Regions from separate parts of the Streptosporangium oxazolinicum genome, predicted to be linked through region 1. Evidence: riboswitches for the same ligand, from Rfam matches in the RefSeq annotation. Region 1 holds a riboswitch; the other holds the start of a gene.

Region 1 (7,115 bases):
GATGACCGCGATCGCCTCGGGCGCGCTCAGCTCGCCGCCTACGGCCAGGAAGGTGGTCGTGCCCGCGAGCAGCACCAGAGCGGCCTGACTGGCCAGGCCGAACAGCAACTGGCCGGGGATCTGCAGGAGCAGCAGCCGGACGGTGGCGGAGTGCTGGGTGGTCAGCGCCGCGCCGACAGCGCCGCGGGCGGGCTCGGCGCGCCGGGCGGCCCGCAACGCCGGCTGGGTCCGGGCGAACTCGACGATGCGCTCGGTGAGTGCGCTGTTGGCGTCGGCGGCGGCCCGGTCGGCCGCCGCGCCGACGCGCCGGGCGGCCCAGAACGCCCCGAGCAGCAGGGGCACCCCGGCGAGGGCGGCGAGGCCGAGTGGCGGGGCGATCGGCAGCAGCCCGATCCCGATCGCCGCGGGCAGCAGCACCGCGCCGACGATCGGGGTGATCAGGTAGCCGACCAGGCCCACCAGGTCCGGCCCGGTGGCCGAGATCGCCTGCCGCGCGGTGGCGGTGTGCCCGGCGGTGAACCAGGTGAGCCGGACCCGGGAGAGCCGGTCGGCGACGTCGTGCTGGGTGTGGTCCAGCAGGGCGAAGCCGAGGTCGTACCCGATGCGCGCGGCGGCCGCGTCCACCACCCAACCGGCGACGGTCGCCGAGGCCAGCAGCCCGAGCCACGGCCACGCCGCGCCGGGGTCGGCGCCGAACAGGGCGGCGACGAGCGGCACCAGCAGCACCACCCCGGCCGCCCGCAGCACCACCCCGAGGACGGTGAGGGCGGCGTGACCGGCGGCGCGGCCCCTCCTGCCGGGCGGCAGCAGGTGGAACAGGGTGCGGATCACAGGGTCGCCTCCTCGTGCGCGGTGGTGCGGCTCGCGTCGGCGTCCCACAGCCGCCGGTACCGGCCGCCTGCGGCGTGCAGTTCGTCGTGGGTTCCGCTCTCGGCGACCCGGCCGCCGTCGAGCACGACGATCCGGTCGGCTCCGGTGACGGTGTGCAGCCGGTGGGCGATGACCAGGACGGTGCGCCTGGCGGTGAGCCGGTTGAGGGCCTGCTGTACGGCGTACTCCGACTCCGGGTCGGCGAAGGCGGTGGCCTCGTCGAGGACGAGCACGGGGGTGTCGGCGAGGATCGCGCGGGCGATCGTCAGGCGCTGCCGCTCACCGCCGGACAGGGCGGCGTCGGGCCCGAGCACGGTGTCGTAGCCGTGCGGCATCCGCAGAACGCGGTCGTGCAGGTACGCCGCGCGGGCGGCGGCCTCCACCCGCTCGCGGGTGGCGTCGGGCACGGCGAGCGCGATGTTGTCGTGCACGGTCCCCTGGACCAGCCAGGACTGCTGGAACACGAAGCCGACCCGGGCGTACAACTCGTCGGTGGTCAAGTCGCGCAGGTCACGGCCGCCGATGCGGATCGCCCCCGATTCGAGGTCGTGGAACCGGGCCAGCAGCGCGGCCAGCGTCGACTTGCCCGATCCGGACGGCCCGGCCAGCGCGGTGACGGTCCCCGGCCGCAGTTCGAGCGAGACGTCACCGATGACCGGCACCCCCGGCCGGTAGGAGAAGCCGACCCGGTCGAACACGACCGTCCCCGGCTGCTCGTCCACGGGGGCGGCGGGTTCCTCACGGACCACCAGCTCGGTCTCGTCGAGCGTCGTCTGGACGCGCCGGGCGGCCAGCAGGCCGGTACGCAAGCCGGCCAGCCCGTAGCCGATGCCGAGCAGGCGCGCGCCGAATCCCGTGCCGAGCAGCAGGAACGGCAGCAGCGACACCGGCTCCATCGCGCCCGAGCCGATCCGCCACGTGCCCAGGAAGGCGATCAGCAGCAGGAAGGTGGCCGGCCGGGTGGCCAGGTCGATCAGCGTCTTCTTGCCGGTGAAGGGGCGCTGCCAGTCGCCCAGGAAGGCGATGTACTCATCCAGCCGGGCCCGGAAGGGCGAGGCGGCGGCGCCGCCGAACACCCGGATCACCGGCTGCCCCTCCAGGTATCCGCCGGCCTCCCGGTTCATGCGTTCGGACCACCGCGCCGCCTGGGCGGTACGGACGCCGGACTGCACCACCATCACCGCCGTCGTCACCAGGTAGACCAGCACGGGCAGGAACAACGCCAGCGCCACCCGCCAGTCCACGGCGAACAGGTACACCAGGACCGCGACCGGGGCGACGACGGCCGCCACGGCGTCGGGGACGGCGTGGGTGACCAGGTAGTGCAACGCGAGGGTGTCGTCCTGCACGACCTGCTTCACATGACCGGAGCCGCGTGCGGTGTACCAGCCCAGCGGCAGCCGCGCCAGCTTGCCCAGCACGCGCTGCCGCAGATCACGGGCGAAGCGCGCGTCGACGGCGTGCAGCCACAACGTCAGCGCCGCGCCCAGGAACGTGCCGGCGCCGATCAGGCCCAGTGCCCACGCGCCGAGGGCCCACAGGCTCCCCTCACCCGCCCCCAGCACCATCCGCCGTGCCAGTTCGACCAGCACGACGAAGGGAGCGAGCTGAACGAGCGTGACCACGGCCTGCAGCGCGCCGGCCAGGAACAGGGTCGGCTTCAGCGGCGCGAGCAACCGGCCCGCGCCCTGCGCCCGCCACCGCCCTCGCGACGCCTGGACCGGCCCCGGCACGGGCTGCGGCCCCGGCTGCGGCTCCGCTTCCGGCTCCGGTCCGCCGCGCCTCTTGCCGAACGCGCGGCCGTGATACCAGTACGCCTGGGCGTACTGCTCCGACTTGGGGAACCCGAACTCCTCACGCAACCGGGTGCGCAGGTGTTTGAGTGAGCCCGCCTCGGGGCCCGCCCACGCGTACCAGTCCGACCAGTCCCTGGCCTCGATCGCGCCCGCCAGCGACGCCGGTCCGTTGCGGGGCACCCAGTGGATCCGCGCCCGGGGGTGGGCGGTGAGCGGGATCGACAGGTCGGCGTCGTCGTGCTGTTCCAGGTAGACCTCGATCGGCACGTCCGCCGGCACCGTGGCGAGGATGCCGTTGATCGCGGGGATCGACGCCGAGTCGCCGATCAGCAGGTAGCCGGCGGGAGGCTCCTGCGGGACGTCGAACTTCGACGAGCCGAGCGAGGTGGCCATGATCGTCTGACCCGGCTCGACGTCCCTGGCCCACACCGAGGCCGGGCCGGCCGGTTCGTGCAGGACCATGTCGATGGTGAACTCGCCGGTGGACTCGTCCGCCCAGGAGATCGTGTACGCCCGCTGGTGCTCGGCGTCACCGCCGTCGGGGTCGGGGAACCAGAACCGCAACCACGCCGTGGGCACGGCGATCGCGTCCTGGAACAGGGTCGGCGAGTTCAGCCGCACCCGCACGAAGTGCGGGGCCAGCGTCTCCGTGCCCACGACGGTGGCCTGGTGATCGCGGGCGCCGTAGCCCCGCATCACCACACCCGTGAATCCACGCCTGGCCATTCACAACTCCTTCTGTGTGGTGGCGAGGTCGGCGATGACGTCGGCGACGGGGCGGCCGGGCGGGGCGACGCCGAGCACCCCCCGGATCGCGCCGGTCAGCACCAGCCGTACGTATTCGGGGCGTCCCATCTGCGGGAGCACGGCGTGGGCGGCGCCGAGCCCTTCGTCGAGTTCGACACCGGCGGTCGCGGCCCGGCGCTCCCGGTCGAGGCCGCCCGCGTCCTCTCGCTCCATCGCGACGCCGTATTCCTCCGAGGCCGCCATCGCGATCGTCAGCGACGCGACCGCGCCGCTGACCACCACGGCTCCCTCCGGGGTGTAGCCGCGCCGTATCAGGGCCTCGACCTCGGCGCTCAGCACTTGCCGCCCGGCCTCGCCTCGCGGGAACAGCACCTGCAGGTAACGGGCCATTCCGGGGTGATCGAGGGTGAACGCCCGGAGTTGCGACGCGAACGACAGCAGGTGCGGTTCAAGGCCGTGTCGAGGGTCGTCGTGGAGCACCAGATCGGCGAGGATGCTCTCTCCCACCAGCCGCTCCAGGCCCCACCGCCCGTCGACGTGACGGTACAACGCCGCCGCGGTGACCCCGAGTTCGGCGGCGACCGCCTTCACGCTCAGTTCGCTCATGCCCAGCGCGCGACCGGCCCGGACGATGTCCCGCGTGCCGATACGGGGAGTACGCCCACCACTGCGGGCTGTCGACGCCACTGTCCGGGCTCCTTTGTTATAGGGGGTAACAAAGGGTACCCTAACTAAGGGTGGGCCTGGCCGCAACGGTGTTCCGGCAAGCATGCGAGGTGGTGCTGACCGGGCGTACGCGAAGAGCGGTACATGATGCCCTGCGGCTTTCCGCCCGAGCGGACCCGAGCGGAGTGGCCTTTGCTGACCCGCCTGCCGGGCTGGGCCGGCCTGCCGGCGGTCCGCGCGGGCCAGGTGTGGGTGCTGGACGGTCCGGCGTACTTCAACAGGCCCGGACCTCGCGTGGTCCGGGGGGGCGGAGGTCCTCGCCCAGGTACTCCACGGGGTACCCGTCGGCGCACCTGTCGAACGCGAGGAGGCGTACCGGGTCTGATGGGTGGCGCGCGCTTTGTCGTTGATGAGTGGTGTGCGAGCATGGTCGGCGTAGGCGAGCGCGGACTGAGGAAGCCGGTGTGAATCCGGCGCGGTCCCGCCACTGTGATCGGCGAGCGAATCCCGACGAAGCCACTGCCCGGATAACGGGTGGGAAGGCCGGGACGAGCCTCGACCCGAGAGCCAGGAGACTCACGCGGTCGCCTCCTCGCAGAAATTGGGGCGGATCTCCCCAAGGGAGGAACGGTGATCGCCATGCCTGGACCTCGGCCTGCCGGCCCTGGGCGTGCTCGGCGTGCTGGACTCTCCTGGTCGACCCGGCCTCCCACTTGTCGCGGAGGCCGTCGAGGAACGGCGTCCGCGGCCCGCCGTCAGGAGCACGCATGGCCATCCCCCGCCCGGTCACCGCAGCACTGCTCGCGTCCTTACTCGCTGTCGCCGCCTGTGGCGCCCCGGACGCGACTCCGCCCGCGGCCCCGGACGCGGCTCCGGCGGCAGAGGGCCGCTGCGTCACCGCCTTCGACGCGGGCCGCGACTACTTCCCGGTCAAGCAGCAGGTGGGGCACGCGACGAACTTCACCCTGACCTATGCCAACAACTATCAGGTCCTCACCGTCAAACAGCCCGCCCCCGGCGCCAAACCGGAGACCTACGTGCTGGTGCGGTGCGGTACCCCCGCTCCCGCGCTCACCGGCGAACTGGCCGGGGCCGTCACCGTCGAGACCCCGATCGAGCGATTGTTCTCCGCCTCGACGACCCACCTGCCGTTCGTCACCGACCTGGGCGTGCTGGAGCGGCTCACCGGCGTCTCCTCGGCCGGGTACATCACCTCCGCCCAGGTGCTGGCCCAGGTGAAGGCAGGGAAGATCACCGAGTACGCCAAGGGGCAGGAGGTCGACACCGAGAAGGTGATCGCCGCCAAACCGGACGTGCTGATGAGCGGCGGCACCGAGGACAAGTCCTACGGACCACTGCGCCAGGCCGGGATCAAGGTGGTGGCCAACGCCGAATGGCTGGAGTCCACCGCACTGGGCCGCGCCGAGTGGATCAAGGTGATGGCCGCGCTGACCGGTACCGAGGCCAGGGCCGCCGAGGTGTTCGGCAAGGTCGAGGCCGACTACACCGCCCTGGCCGCCAAGGCCAAGGCGGCCGCGCCGGTCACCGTGCTGCCGGGCCAGATGTACGAGGGGCAGTGGTCGGTGCCCAACGGCGGCAGCTACGTCGCGGGGCTGATCAAGGACGCGGGCGGCACCTACCCGTGGGCGGACACGCCGGGATCCGGCAGCACCACCCTGGACCTGGAGGCCGTGCTGTCCAAGGCCAGGGACGCCAAGGTGTGGCTGGCCACCGTGAACGAGTGGAGGAGCCTGACCGATGTGGAGAAGGCCGACCCGCGTTACGCCAAGTTCGGCGCGTTCGAGGCCGGGAGCGTCTGGTCGGCGAACAGGACGCTCGGCCCCGGGGGCGGCAACGACTTCTTCGAGCGCGGCGTCGGCCACCCGGACCTGATCCTGGCCGACCTGGTCGCGATCTTGCACTCCGACCTCGCACCGGAGCACGCCTTCACCTTCTACCAGCGGCTGATCAGGTGACGGCTCCGGCCGACGTTCCGGTGGCGTCCCGGCGCCGCCGGGGCGTTGTCCTGGCCGCCATGGGGGTCACGGTGCCGCTGACGTTCGCGCTGGCGGTCCTGCTCGGCTCGACCCTGATCCCGCTGAACCAGGCACTGCTCGCGCTGGTGCGTGACAGCGGCGCGGACCCCGGGGTTCAGGAGATCATCTGGACGGTGCGACTGCCGCGCGCCATCACCGCGGCCCTGGCCGGAGCCGCCCTGTCGGTCTCCGGCGTGCAGCTGCAGACCCTGTTTCGCAACCCGCTGGCCGAGCCGTACATCCTGGGGGTGAGCTCGGGCGCGAGCCTGGGCGTCGCCCTGGTGATCATCGGGTGGGGTGGCGCGGCCGGCGCGTTCACCGCGGGCGTCGCGGGCCTGGGCCGCGCGGGCGTGGTGGTGGCCGCCTCGGCCGGCGCCGCCACGGTGCTCGGGCTGGTGCTGGTGCTGTCGCGGCGGGTCCGGTCGGTGGTGACGCTGCTGATCATCGGCGTGATGGTGGGGTCGGCCGCCGTCTCGTTGATCACCTTGCTGCTGGTCTACACCGACCCGCAACGAGCCCAGCAGTTCATCATGTGGGGGCTGGGCAGCTTCGCCGGCACCACCTGGGGAGACCTCGGGGTGTTCGCGCCGGTCTGCGTGGCCGCACTGGCGGGTGCGCTGGCCGGGGTCAAACCGCTCAACGCGCTGCTGCTGGGCGAGAACTACGCCCGCACGATGGGTGTACGGGTCCGGGCGGTGCGTACGCTGACCCTGCTGACCTCCTCGGTGCTGGCCGGGGCGGTGACCGCCTACTGCGGGCCGATCGCCTTCCTCGGCCTGGCGGTGCCGCACGTGGCCCGGCTGCTGCTGGGCACCGCCGACCATCGGGTGCTCATGCCCGCGGCCGTCCTGCTGGGCGCCGCCGTGGCGCTGGCGTGTTGTGTGGCCACCCAGGCGCCGGGCAGCGGGGTCGTGCTGCCGTTGAACGCCGTGACCACCATCCTGGGCGCGCCCGTGGTGATCGCCGTACTGCTGCGCAGCCGCGCGGCCCGGACCGGACT
Region 2 (7,115 bases), on a different contig from region 1:
TGGCGGCCTCGGCGCGCTCCTTCCCCAGGCCGTCCTCCGAGCGGAGGGAGGAACGGACGACGTCGTGGATCGTGATCGACGGCACCGTTCCCTCCGCGTAGCGCCCGCTGATCAGCGCGAGGTCCCGAAGCCTCCCGCAGAGCCGTTCGGTCTGCTTGGAGGTGAGGCCCGCGGTGCCGCGCCAGAGAAGCTCGACGACGGCGACCGGTATCTCGACGTCCTCGGGGAAGACGCCCAGTTCCAGGAAGCGGGCGCGGTCGAACGCGCCGAGGGCTTCGAGGCTGTGCTCCACGGTGGCGAGCACCGCGGTCTCCCGCTGGGAGGCGACGGTGACGTCCAGGACGGCGGGGACGGTCCGGCCGAGCCGCCCGGCAGCCCGGCGGGCGGCGACGTCGGCGTTCGTCCCCGCGCCGTGCTCGTCGCGCAGCCGCGCGTTCACGAGGGAGAGCAGCAGCGGCCACCTCCCCGTCAGGCCCACCAGGTCGCTGAGGACGCCGGGGTTCATCGGCGGCAGTCCCCGGCTCAGCAGCTGGACGGCCACCCTCGGCGCCATCTCGTCGACGATCATCGCGATCGCCTTCGAGGGCAGTGCCCTGGGCAGCCGGGTCGTCACCAGCACCCGGGATCTCACGGCCGCGGACAGGAAGGGCCTCAGCTGCTTGGGGTGCCACACGTCGTCGACCACCAGCAGCACGTGACCCCGCTCCGCGAGGGCCTCGGCCATCCGGTGACCGGCCTGCTCGGGGCTGGAGAACTCCGGCCGGACGCCCAGCACGGCCTCCGTGACGTCGTTGGCGAGCGCCGCGATGTCGGCACCGGCGCGGTCGTGGCCCACGGTGACCCAGATGACGCCGCCGCCGAAGCGTCTCCGTACCTCGTCGCTGTGACACGCCTCCACGGCCAGGGAGGTCTTGCCGAACCCGCCCGCCCCGGCGAGGCCGGTGGTCAGCCCGACCGTGCCCGAACCCCTCATCGTCAGGGTGGAGACCACGTCGTCCAGCTCGGTCCTCCTGACCCATCCCGCCTGCCGTTCCGGCACCAGGAAGAGCCCGCCGCGCGTGCGTGATTCCATCAGTTTCGGTGTCAGCCAGGTGAGCAGGACGACAAGGGAGGCGGTTAATCCGAAAATAACAACCCATTCGATCCTGTGCGCGACGACCGTGTCGGGCAGATATTCTTCGACCATTCGCACCGGAAGTCCGACCAGAATTCCGAAAACCACCAGAATCGCCGTGGCGACATCGGCGATTCTTTTTGCGCGGCGAGCCACCGACCACCCCTGCAGTGCCGACCCCTGCCCCGACGGGCGCCGGGACCCCTGGACGCACGATATCTGTTCCCCATTGACCTTGAGTTGAATCACCGAGGTTCCGGCAATTAAAGCGCACACGAAAAGCCGCGTTGCACAGTTTGAGCTGCTATGTCCACGACGTCGCGCCCGCCATTCCGGCCCCCATTCAAGGTAGATCCTTTTCCGTGACCACGCGATCGCCCTTGGTGACCTCGCGGACCGCCGCAGGGAACCGGGAAGAGGAGCCGGCCGGGGAAGGTGATCGCCGAAACGGCGAAACCGCCCCCGCGCCCACCGGGCCTGTGACGGCGGGGAACGCCGTTGGCCACGGAGGGGGCGGGAGCGGTTCGGGTCTGGCGCGTCAGATCTCTCTGATCAGATCGGATCAGGTCAGGTCAGATCGTGTCGGGTCGGGTCCGGCGGGACCACCGGATCTCAGGTCAGCGCTGCAGGTCGACGCAGGAGTAGAAGGCGTTGGCGGTGTCGGCGATGTTCCAGACCGCGAGAACCTTCAGACGGCCGGTCCTGTTACCCAGGTTCACATTGTGCGAGACGGTGGCACCGGGCTGCCTGCCGCCGTCGTTGAACACGGCGATGCGGGTGTTGCCGATGAAGTACTCCCACGTGCTGGTGGCGTGGCGGGCGGTCAGCACCCAGTTGAAGGTGACCGAGTTGCCCACGCTCGTCGCCGGCCAGCCCTTGCTCTCGTTGCTGAGCTGGGAGAACCGGGCGACGTTGCCGTGGCAGTTCTTCAGGCCCTTTGGACCTTCCACGCTCTGGGGCTCGTAGATGATGTCGCCGCAGCCGGTGACCCGGCCCTGGGCGCACATGGCCTGACGGCTCGGCGGCGACGAGATGTAGCCGTGCGCGTTGGCCGGCGACGCGATGAACACGGTCGAAGCGACGGCGATGATCGCCATCGCGAGGAAGGTGACCGTTCTGCGCATATCCTGCTCCTTCGCTGGGGGGTGACTCAAATATAAAAGAAACTTTCCTAACAGTAAACATTTGAGTCACGGAAGATTCGGGAGCTCGTCAGATCCGGTGGGTCGCGCGCGACCGATTCCCCGGGCGTACCTCCGCCCCGCGCGGGGCGCGACAACGCGACAGGGGCGGTTCCCTAGAGGAACGTCTGTCCTGCCCAGGCGGGGTGAGACGGGGCCGGTCCCCTGGAGGGGCGTCGGTCCCGCCCAGAGGTGACGTACCGACGAAATGGGGGTGTGACCCGGACGGATCACACCCCCGCGAACACGGTGACCGCTAGACCGTTTCCGCCCGGACGCGCAGGGCCGCCTCGACCATGTTCCTGAGGCTGGCCTCCGTCTCCGGATAGCCGCGGGTCTTCAGGCCGCAGTCGGGGTTGACCCAGAGCAGGGCGGGGTCCACCGAGGCCGCGGCCGTACGCAGGGCGGTCTCGATCTCCTCGGCCGAGGGCACCCTGGGCGAGTGGATGTCCCACACGCCGGGCCCGATGCCGCGCGTGTAGCCGAAGGCGCGCAGGTCGTCCAGGAGTTCCATCCGGGAGCGGGCCGCCTCGACGCTGGTCACGTCGGCGTCCAGGTCGCCGATCGCGCCGATGATCTCCCCGAACTCCGAGTAGCACATGTGGGTGTGGATCTGCGTGCTGTCGGCCACCCCGCTGGTCGCCAGCCGGAACGCGTCGACGGCCCACTCCAGGTAGGCCTCGCGGTCGGCCCGCCGCAGCGGCAGCAGCTCGCGCAGCGCGGGCTCGTCGACCTGGATGATCCTGATGCCCGCCGCCTCAAGGTCGTGGGTCTCGTCGCGCAGGGCGAGCGCCACCTGCCTGGCGGTCTCGCCCAGCGGCTGGTCGTCACGGACGAAGGACCAGGCCAGCATGGTCACCGGGCCGGTCAGCATGCCCTTGACCGGCTTCTTCGTCCGCGACTGCGCGTAGGAGGCCCAGCGCACCGTCATCGGCTCGGGACGGGAGACGTCGCCGAACAGGATCGGCGGGCGGACGTAGCGGCTGCCGTACGACTGCACCCAGCCGTGTTCGGTGGCGGCGTAGCCCTCCAGCATCTCGGCGAAGTACTGGACCATGTCGTTGCGCTCGGGCTCGCCGTGCACCAGCACGTCCAGGCCGATGTCCTCCTGCAGCGCGATGACGCGGTCGATCTCGGCCTCCATCCTGCGCTCGTACCCGGCCCTGTCGATGTCGCCCGCGCGCAGGGCGGCGCGGGCCTGGCGCACCTCGCCGGTCTGCGGGAAGGAGCCGATGGTGGTGGTGGCCAGCGGCGGCAGACCCAGGTCGGCGTTCTGCACGGCGAGCCGCTCGGCGTGCGGGGCGCGCGGGGTGCCCTTGCCCAGCGCGTCCAGCCTGGCCCGCACCCGGGGGTTGAGGAACCGCTCCGTGACGTTCTCCCCCGCGATGACCTCCTCACCGTTCAGCGCCCTGCCGATCCGTACGACCTCGTCGACCTTCTGCCTGGCGAAGGCCAGCCGCTCGCGCAGCCGAGGGTCCAGCGAGGTCTCGGCGTCCAGGTCGAGCGGGACGTGCAGCAGCGAGCAGGAGGTGCTCACCACCAGCCGGTCGCTCAGCCCGAGCAGCGCGGCGCAGGTCGCCAGCGCCTTCGCGGTGTCGGTACGCCAGACGTTGCGGCCGTCGACGACCCCGGCGACGAGGGTCTTGCCGGGCAGCCCGCCGACGGCGGCCAGCGCCTCCAGGTTGCCGGGCGCCGAGACGAAGTCCAGGCCGACGGCCTCGACCGGGCCTCGGGCCAGGATCTCCAGCGCGGGCCCGATCTCACCGAAGTAGGTGGCCACCAGCATCCGGGGCCGACTGCTGAGCGCGCCCAGCCGCGCGTAGGCCCGGCGCAGCGCGGCCAGCTCCTCGTCCGTACGGTCGGCGGCCAGCACCGGCTCGTCCAGCTGCACCTCGGTCACCCCCGCCGCGGCCATCCGTTCCAGCAGCTCGGCGTAGGTCTCCAGCAGGCCGTCCAGCAGCCGCAGCGGCGCGAAGCCGGGCTCGGTGGACTTGGCCAGCAGCAGGAACGACAGCGGCCCGACCAGCACCGGCCGGGTCTCGACGCCCAGCCGCCGCGCCTCGGCGTACTCGGTGAGCGGCTTGCTCCAGTCGAGCCGGAACCGGGTGCCGGGTCCCAGCTCGGGAACCAGGTAGTGGTAGTTGGTGTCGAACCACTTGGTCATCTCCAGCGGCGCCACCCCCTCGGCGCCCCGGGCCATCGCGAAGTACGGGTCGGCGGCCCCGGCGAACCGCTCGGGCACCGCCCCCACCATCGCGATCGTGTCCAGCACGTGGTCATACAGCGAGAACGTGTTGGACGGCACCGCGTCCAGCCCCGCCTCCGACAGCTCCCGCCACGTCCGCTCCCGCAGACCCTCGGCCGTCTCCCGAAGAGCGGCGGCGTCCGTGCGCCCGGCCCAGTAATCCTCCGTCGCCCGCTTCAACTCGCGACGGCCCCCGATACGGGGATACCCCAAAACGGTCGTAGTGACCTGACTCATGGCGTCCTTCCCTCGGCTCATGCCATGCCAACCCACAGCCACACGGAAGGAACACACGGGAAAGACACCTCCCAGGCCCTCCCACGAGGCCACGGATCACCGCGCACCGGACGGCACACGGACGGCTGGCAGGTCTTCGGACTCGCGGGCACCACACTCAACCCCTACTGACCGTCGCTTCCCAGATGCCACGCACCCAGTGCCTATGACGGCGTTCGTTCCCACTCACCGCTGCGGGGCAGTCCCGGACTCCCACCGGGTTCCCTCTTACGACTCCCAGCGCCAACACGACACCGGAAGAACCAACCGCACCACGAGCATAACCCGCCCGCACCTCCGGCCGGAGCCACCGTCCGGCGCATCGAAGAAGCGGGAACCGTACTGCGGCCACCCGGAGGGTGGGAAAGGAAAGAAGGCCGCCTTCGGAAATGCCCCTGCAGAAGAAATGGGCTCGTCCCGGGTGGAGGAGACACCTCGCAGACCACCAGGGAGCCGTTCGCCGAGCGGTGGTACGCCGCGAGCTGCCCCGGGGAATGGCCGGTAGGTCTTTGAGGGTGATTTGGTGGAGATCAAGGTCGGCAGCGCATCGCGACCGCTCCTGGGATTGCGAAAGAGAGGGACGACGGGCTGGTGGTGTGTGATCGTGTGAAGTGGTGCTGCTGTACATCGTTCAGCGTGACTGGTCGACGGCAGCGGCTCGTATGCTGATCTTTGTCCTCTCTTTCGAAGACAGGTTGTCGATGCATCTGCATCCAGGCGAGACCGAGGCCGTTGGCTGGCGGGTGGTGACCGTGCTCGACGCCGTCCGGCAGCTGCGTGATGCTTCACCCGACGTCACCGGACGCCCGCGGGTGATCGCGATCGACGGCCGGGGCGGCGCCGGCAAGACGACCCTGGCCGAGCGGCTACGCAAGGGGGTGCCTAACTCCGCCATCGTGCACACCGACGACATCGCCTGGAACCACGCCTACTTCGACTGGGGCGCCGTGCTCGTCGAGAACATCCTGCACCCCCTGCACCGGGGTGAAGCGGTGAACTTCCGCCCTGATGCCTGGATCACCCACGACCGGCCCGGATCGATCACCATTCCCGCCGGTGCCGACTTCATCTGGGTCGAGGGCACCGGCATCATCCGCGAAGAGCTTGCCCCGTGGTTGGACGCCTCGGTGTGGATGCAGGGTGACCTCGACGAGCAAGAGCGCTTGTTGGTCGTCCGCGACGGCGACTCCCCCAAGCAGCTGGAGCACGTGGCGAACTGGCTGCTGGAGGAACTGCCGTTCATCTCACGAGAACAGCCGTGGGCCCGAGCCACCATGATCGTCGCTGGCCCTCCGCAGATCGACCACGACCCGGACACCGAGTTGGTCGTCGCCCCGCCGACCAGCCCTTAGGTTGGCCGGTCCACCCGCAGAACGCGGGTGAGCGGTTCGAGAGCCGCGCCTCCCGCCGGCAGCCACCAAAACCCCTCCGGTAAGGGATTTTTCCTGGCGGTGTGGCAGGTACGGGACGTGACCCCATACAGGCCGAGCCAACGCTTTCACAGCTCATCACCGTTCAACTTCCCGGCTCTTCCACGAGAAGCGGCGAAGCGCGGTTCCAGCTCCCTCTCTTGATCATCGCACGCGTGCCGCACGACCATGGAGACCATGCCGAGCACTGCGCAGGACGACCTCCACAGCACGCGACCACCATCGACGGCGAGACGGAAGCGGCGCTGGAAACTCCCGGCGGCTATCGCGGCATCATTCGTACTGTTCTTCGCGCTCATCATGACGCCTCAGTGGATTCACAACCGTCAACTCGACGGCCTTGCCAACCGTTTTCTTAGCTATCCTCTACCTCCCGAGACCAGATTCTCCGATGACGAGGTGCAGGCGTCAGTGGCGCTGCGGGGCAACAGCAACCACTGCGACTACCGCCTCAGGTTCAACCTGGGCACGAAACTGTCGCCGGACGAGGTCGCGCGTCACTACAAAGCCGCGCAGATCGGCATCGAAGGAGGCGGAATCTCCGTCGTCGTCTGGACACCTTCGGAGCCCCCACCCTTCCCCTGAGCTTCGACGACAAGCTGATCATCGTCGAGGTGCAGGACAACCTCCATGACCCGGGCTGGGATCTTCGCTGCCACTGATCATGAACGGCACCCCCTTGGCGAGCCTCGCCGTACCCGTGCTGACCACCGGGCCGCGCAAGCTCAGACGTTTCTCGGCCCGCCTGCCCCTGCCGAAGAGACCGCCCCCCTGCCGGAATGGCGCTACGCCGGAAGCGGCCACCGACACGGCAACGCATCGTGACTGCACGCACGATTACCAGAGAACGGGTAACAACATAGGCCAGT

What was found. A riboswitch is a leader RNA that binds a small molecule or an ion and turns the genes downstream of it on or off. The one in region 1 is predicted to bind cobalamin.
Region 2: it holds a riboswitch for cobalamin, as region 1 does, so the genes downstream of both, metE (5-methyltetrahydropteroyltriglutamate--homocysteine S-methyltransferase) here and ABD817_RS36200 (ABC transporter substrate-binding protein) in region 1, are expected to answer to the same signal.

The regions. Positions count from the first base shown of each region.
Region 1 covers NZ_BAABAQ010000019.1:17,608-24,722, reverse strand. The annotation lists gene ABD817_RS36215 (ABC transporter ATP-binding protein) at 1-831, opposite strand, end outside; gene ABD817_RS36210 (ABC transporter ATP-binding protein/permease) at 828-3,392, opposite strand; gene ABD817_RS36205 (TetR/AcrR family transcriptional regulator) at 3,393-4,100, opposite strand; cobalamin riboswitch at 4,479-4,677, shown strand; gene ABD817_RS36200 (ABC transporter substrate-binding protein) at 4,847-6,055, shown strand; gene ABD817_RS36195 (FecCD family ABC transporter permease) at 6,115-7,115, shown strand, end outside.
Region 2 covers NZ_BAABAQ010000005.1:418,550-425,664, reverse strand. The annotation lists gene ABD817_RS17190 (NB-ARC domain-containing protein) at 1-1,186, opposite strand, end outside; gene ABD817_RS17185 (lytic polysaccharide monooxygenase auxiliary activity family 9 protein) at 1,732-2,238, opposite strand; gene metE (5-methyltetrahydropteroyltriglutamate--homocysteine S-methyltransferase) at 2,552-4,777, opposite strand; cobalamin riboswitch at 4,888-5,099, opposite strand; gene ABD817_RS17175 (uridine kinase family protein) at 5,431-6,168, shown strand; gene ABD817_RS17170 (hypothetical protein) at 6,424-6,831, shown strand.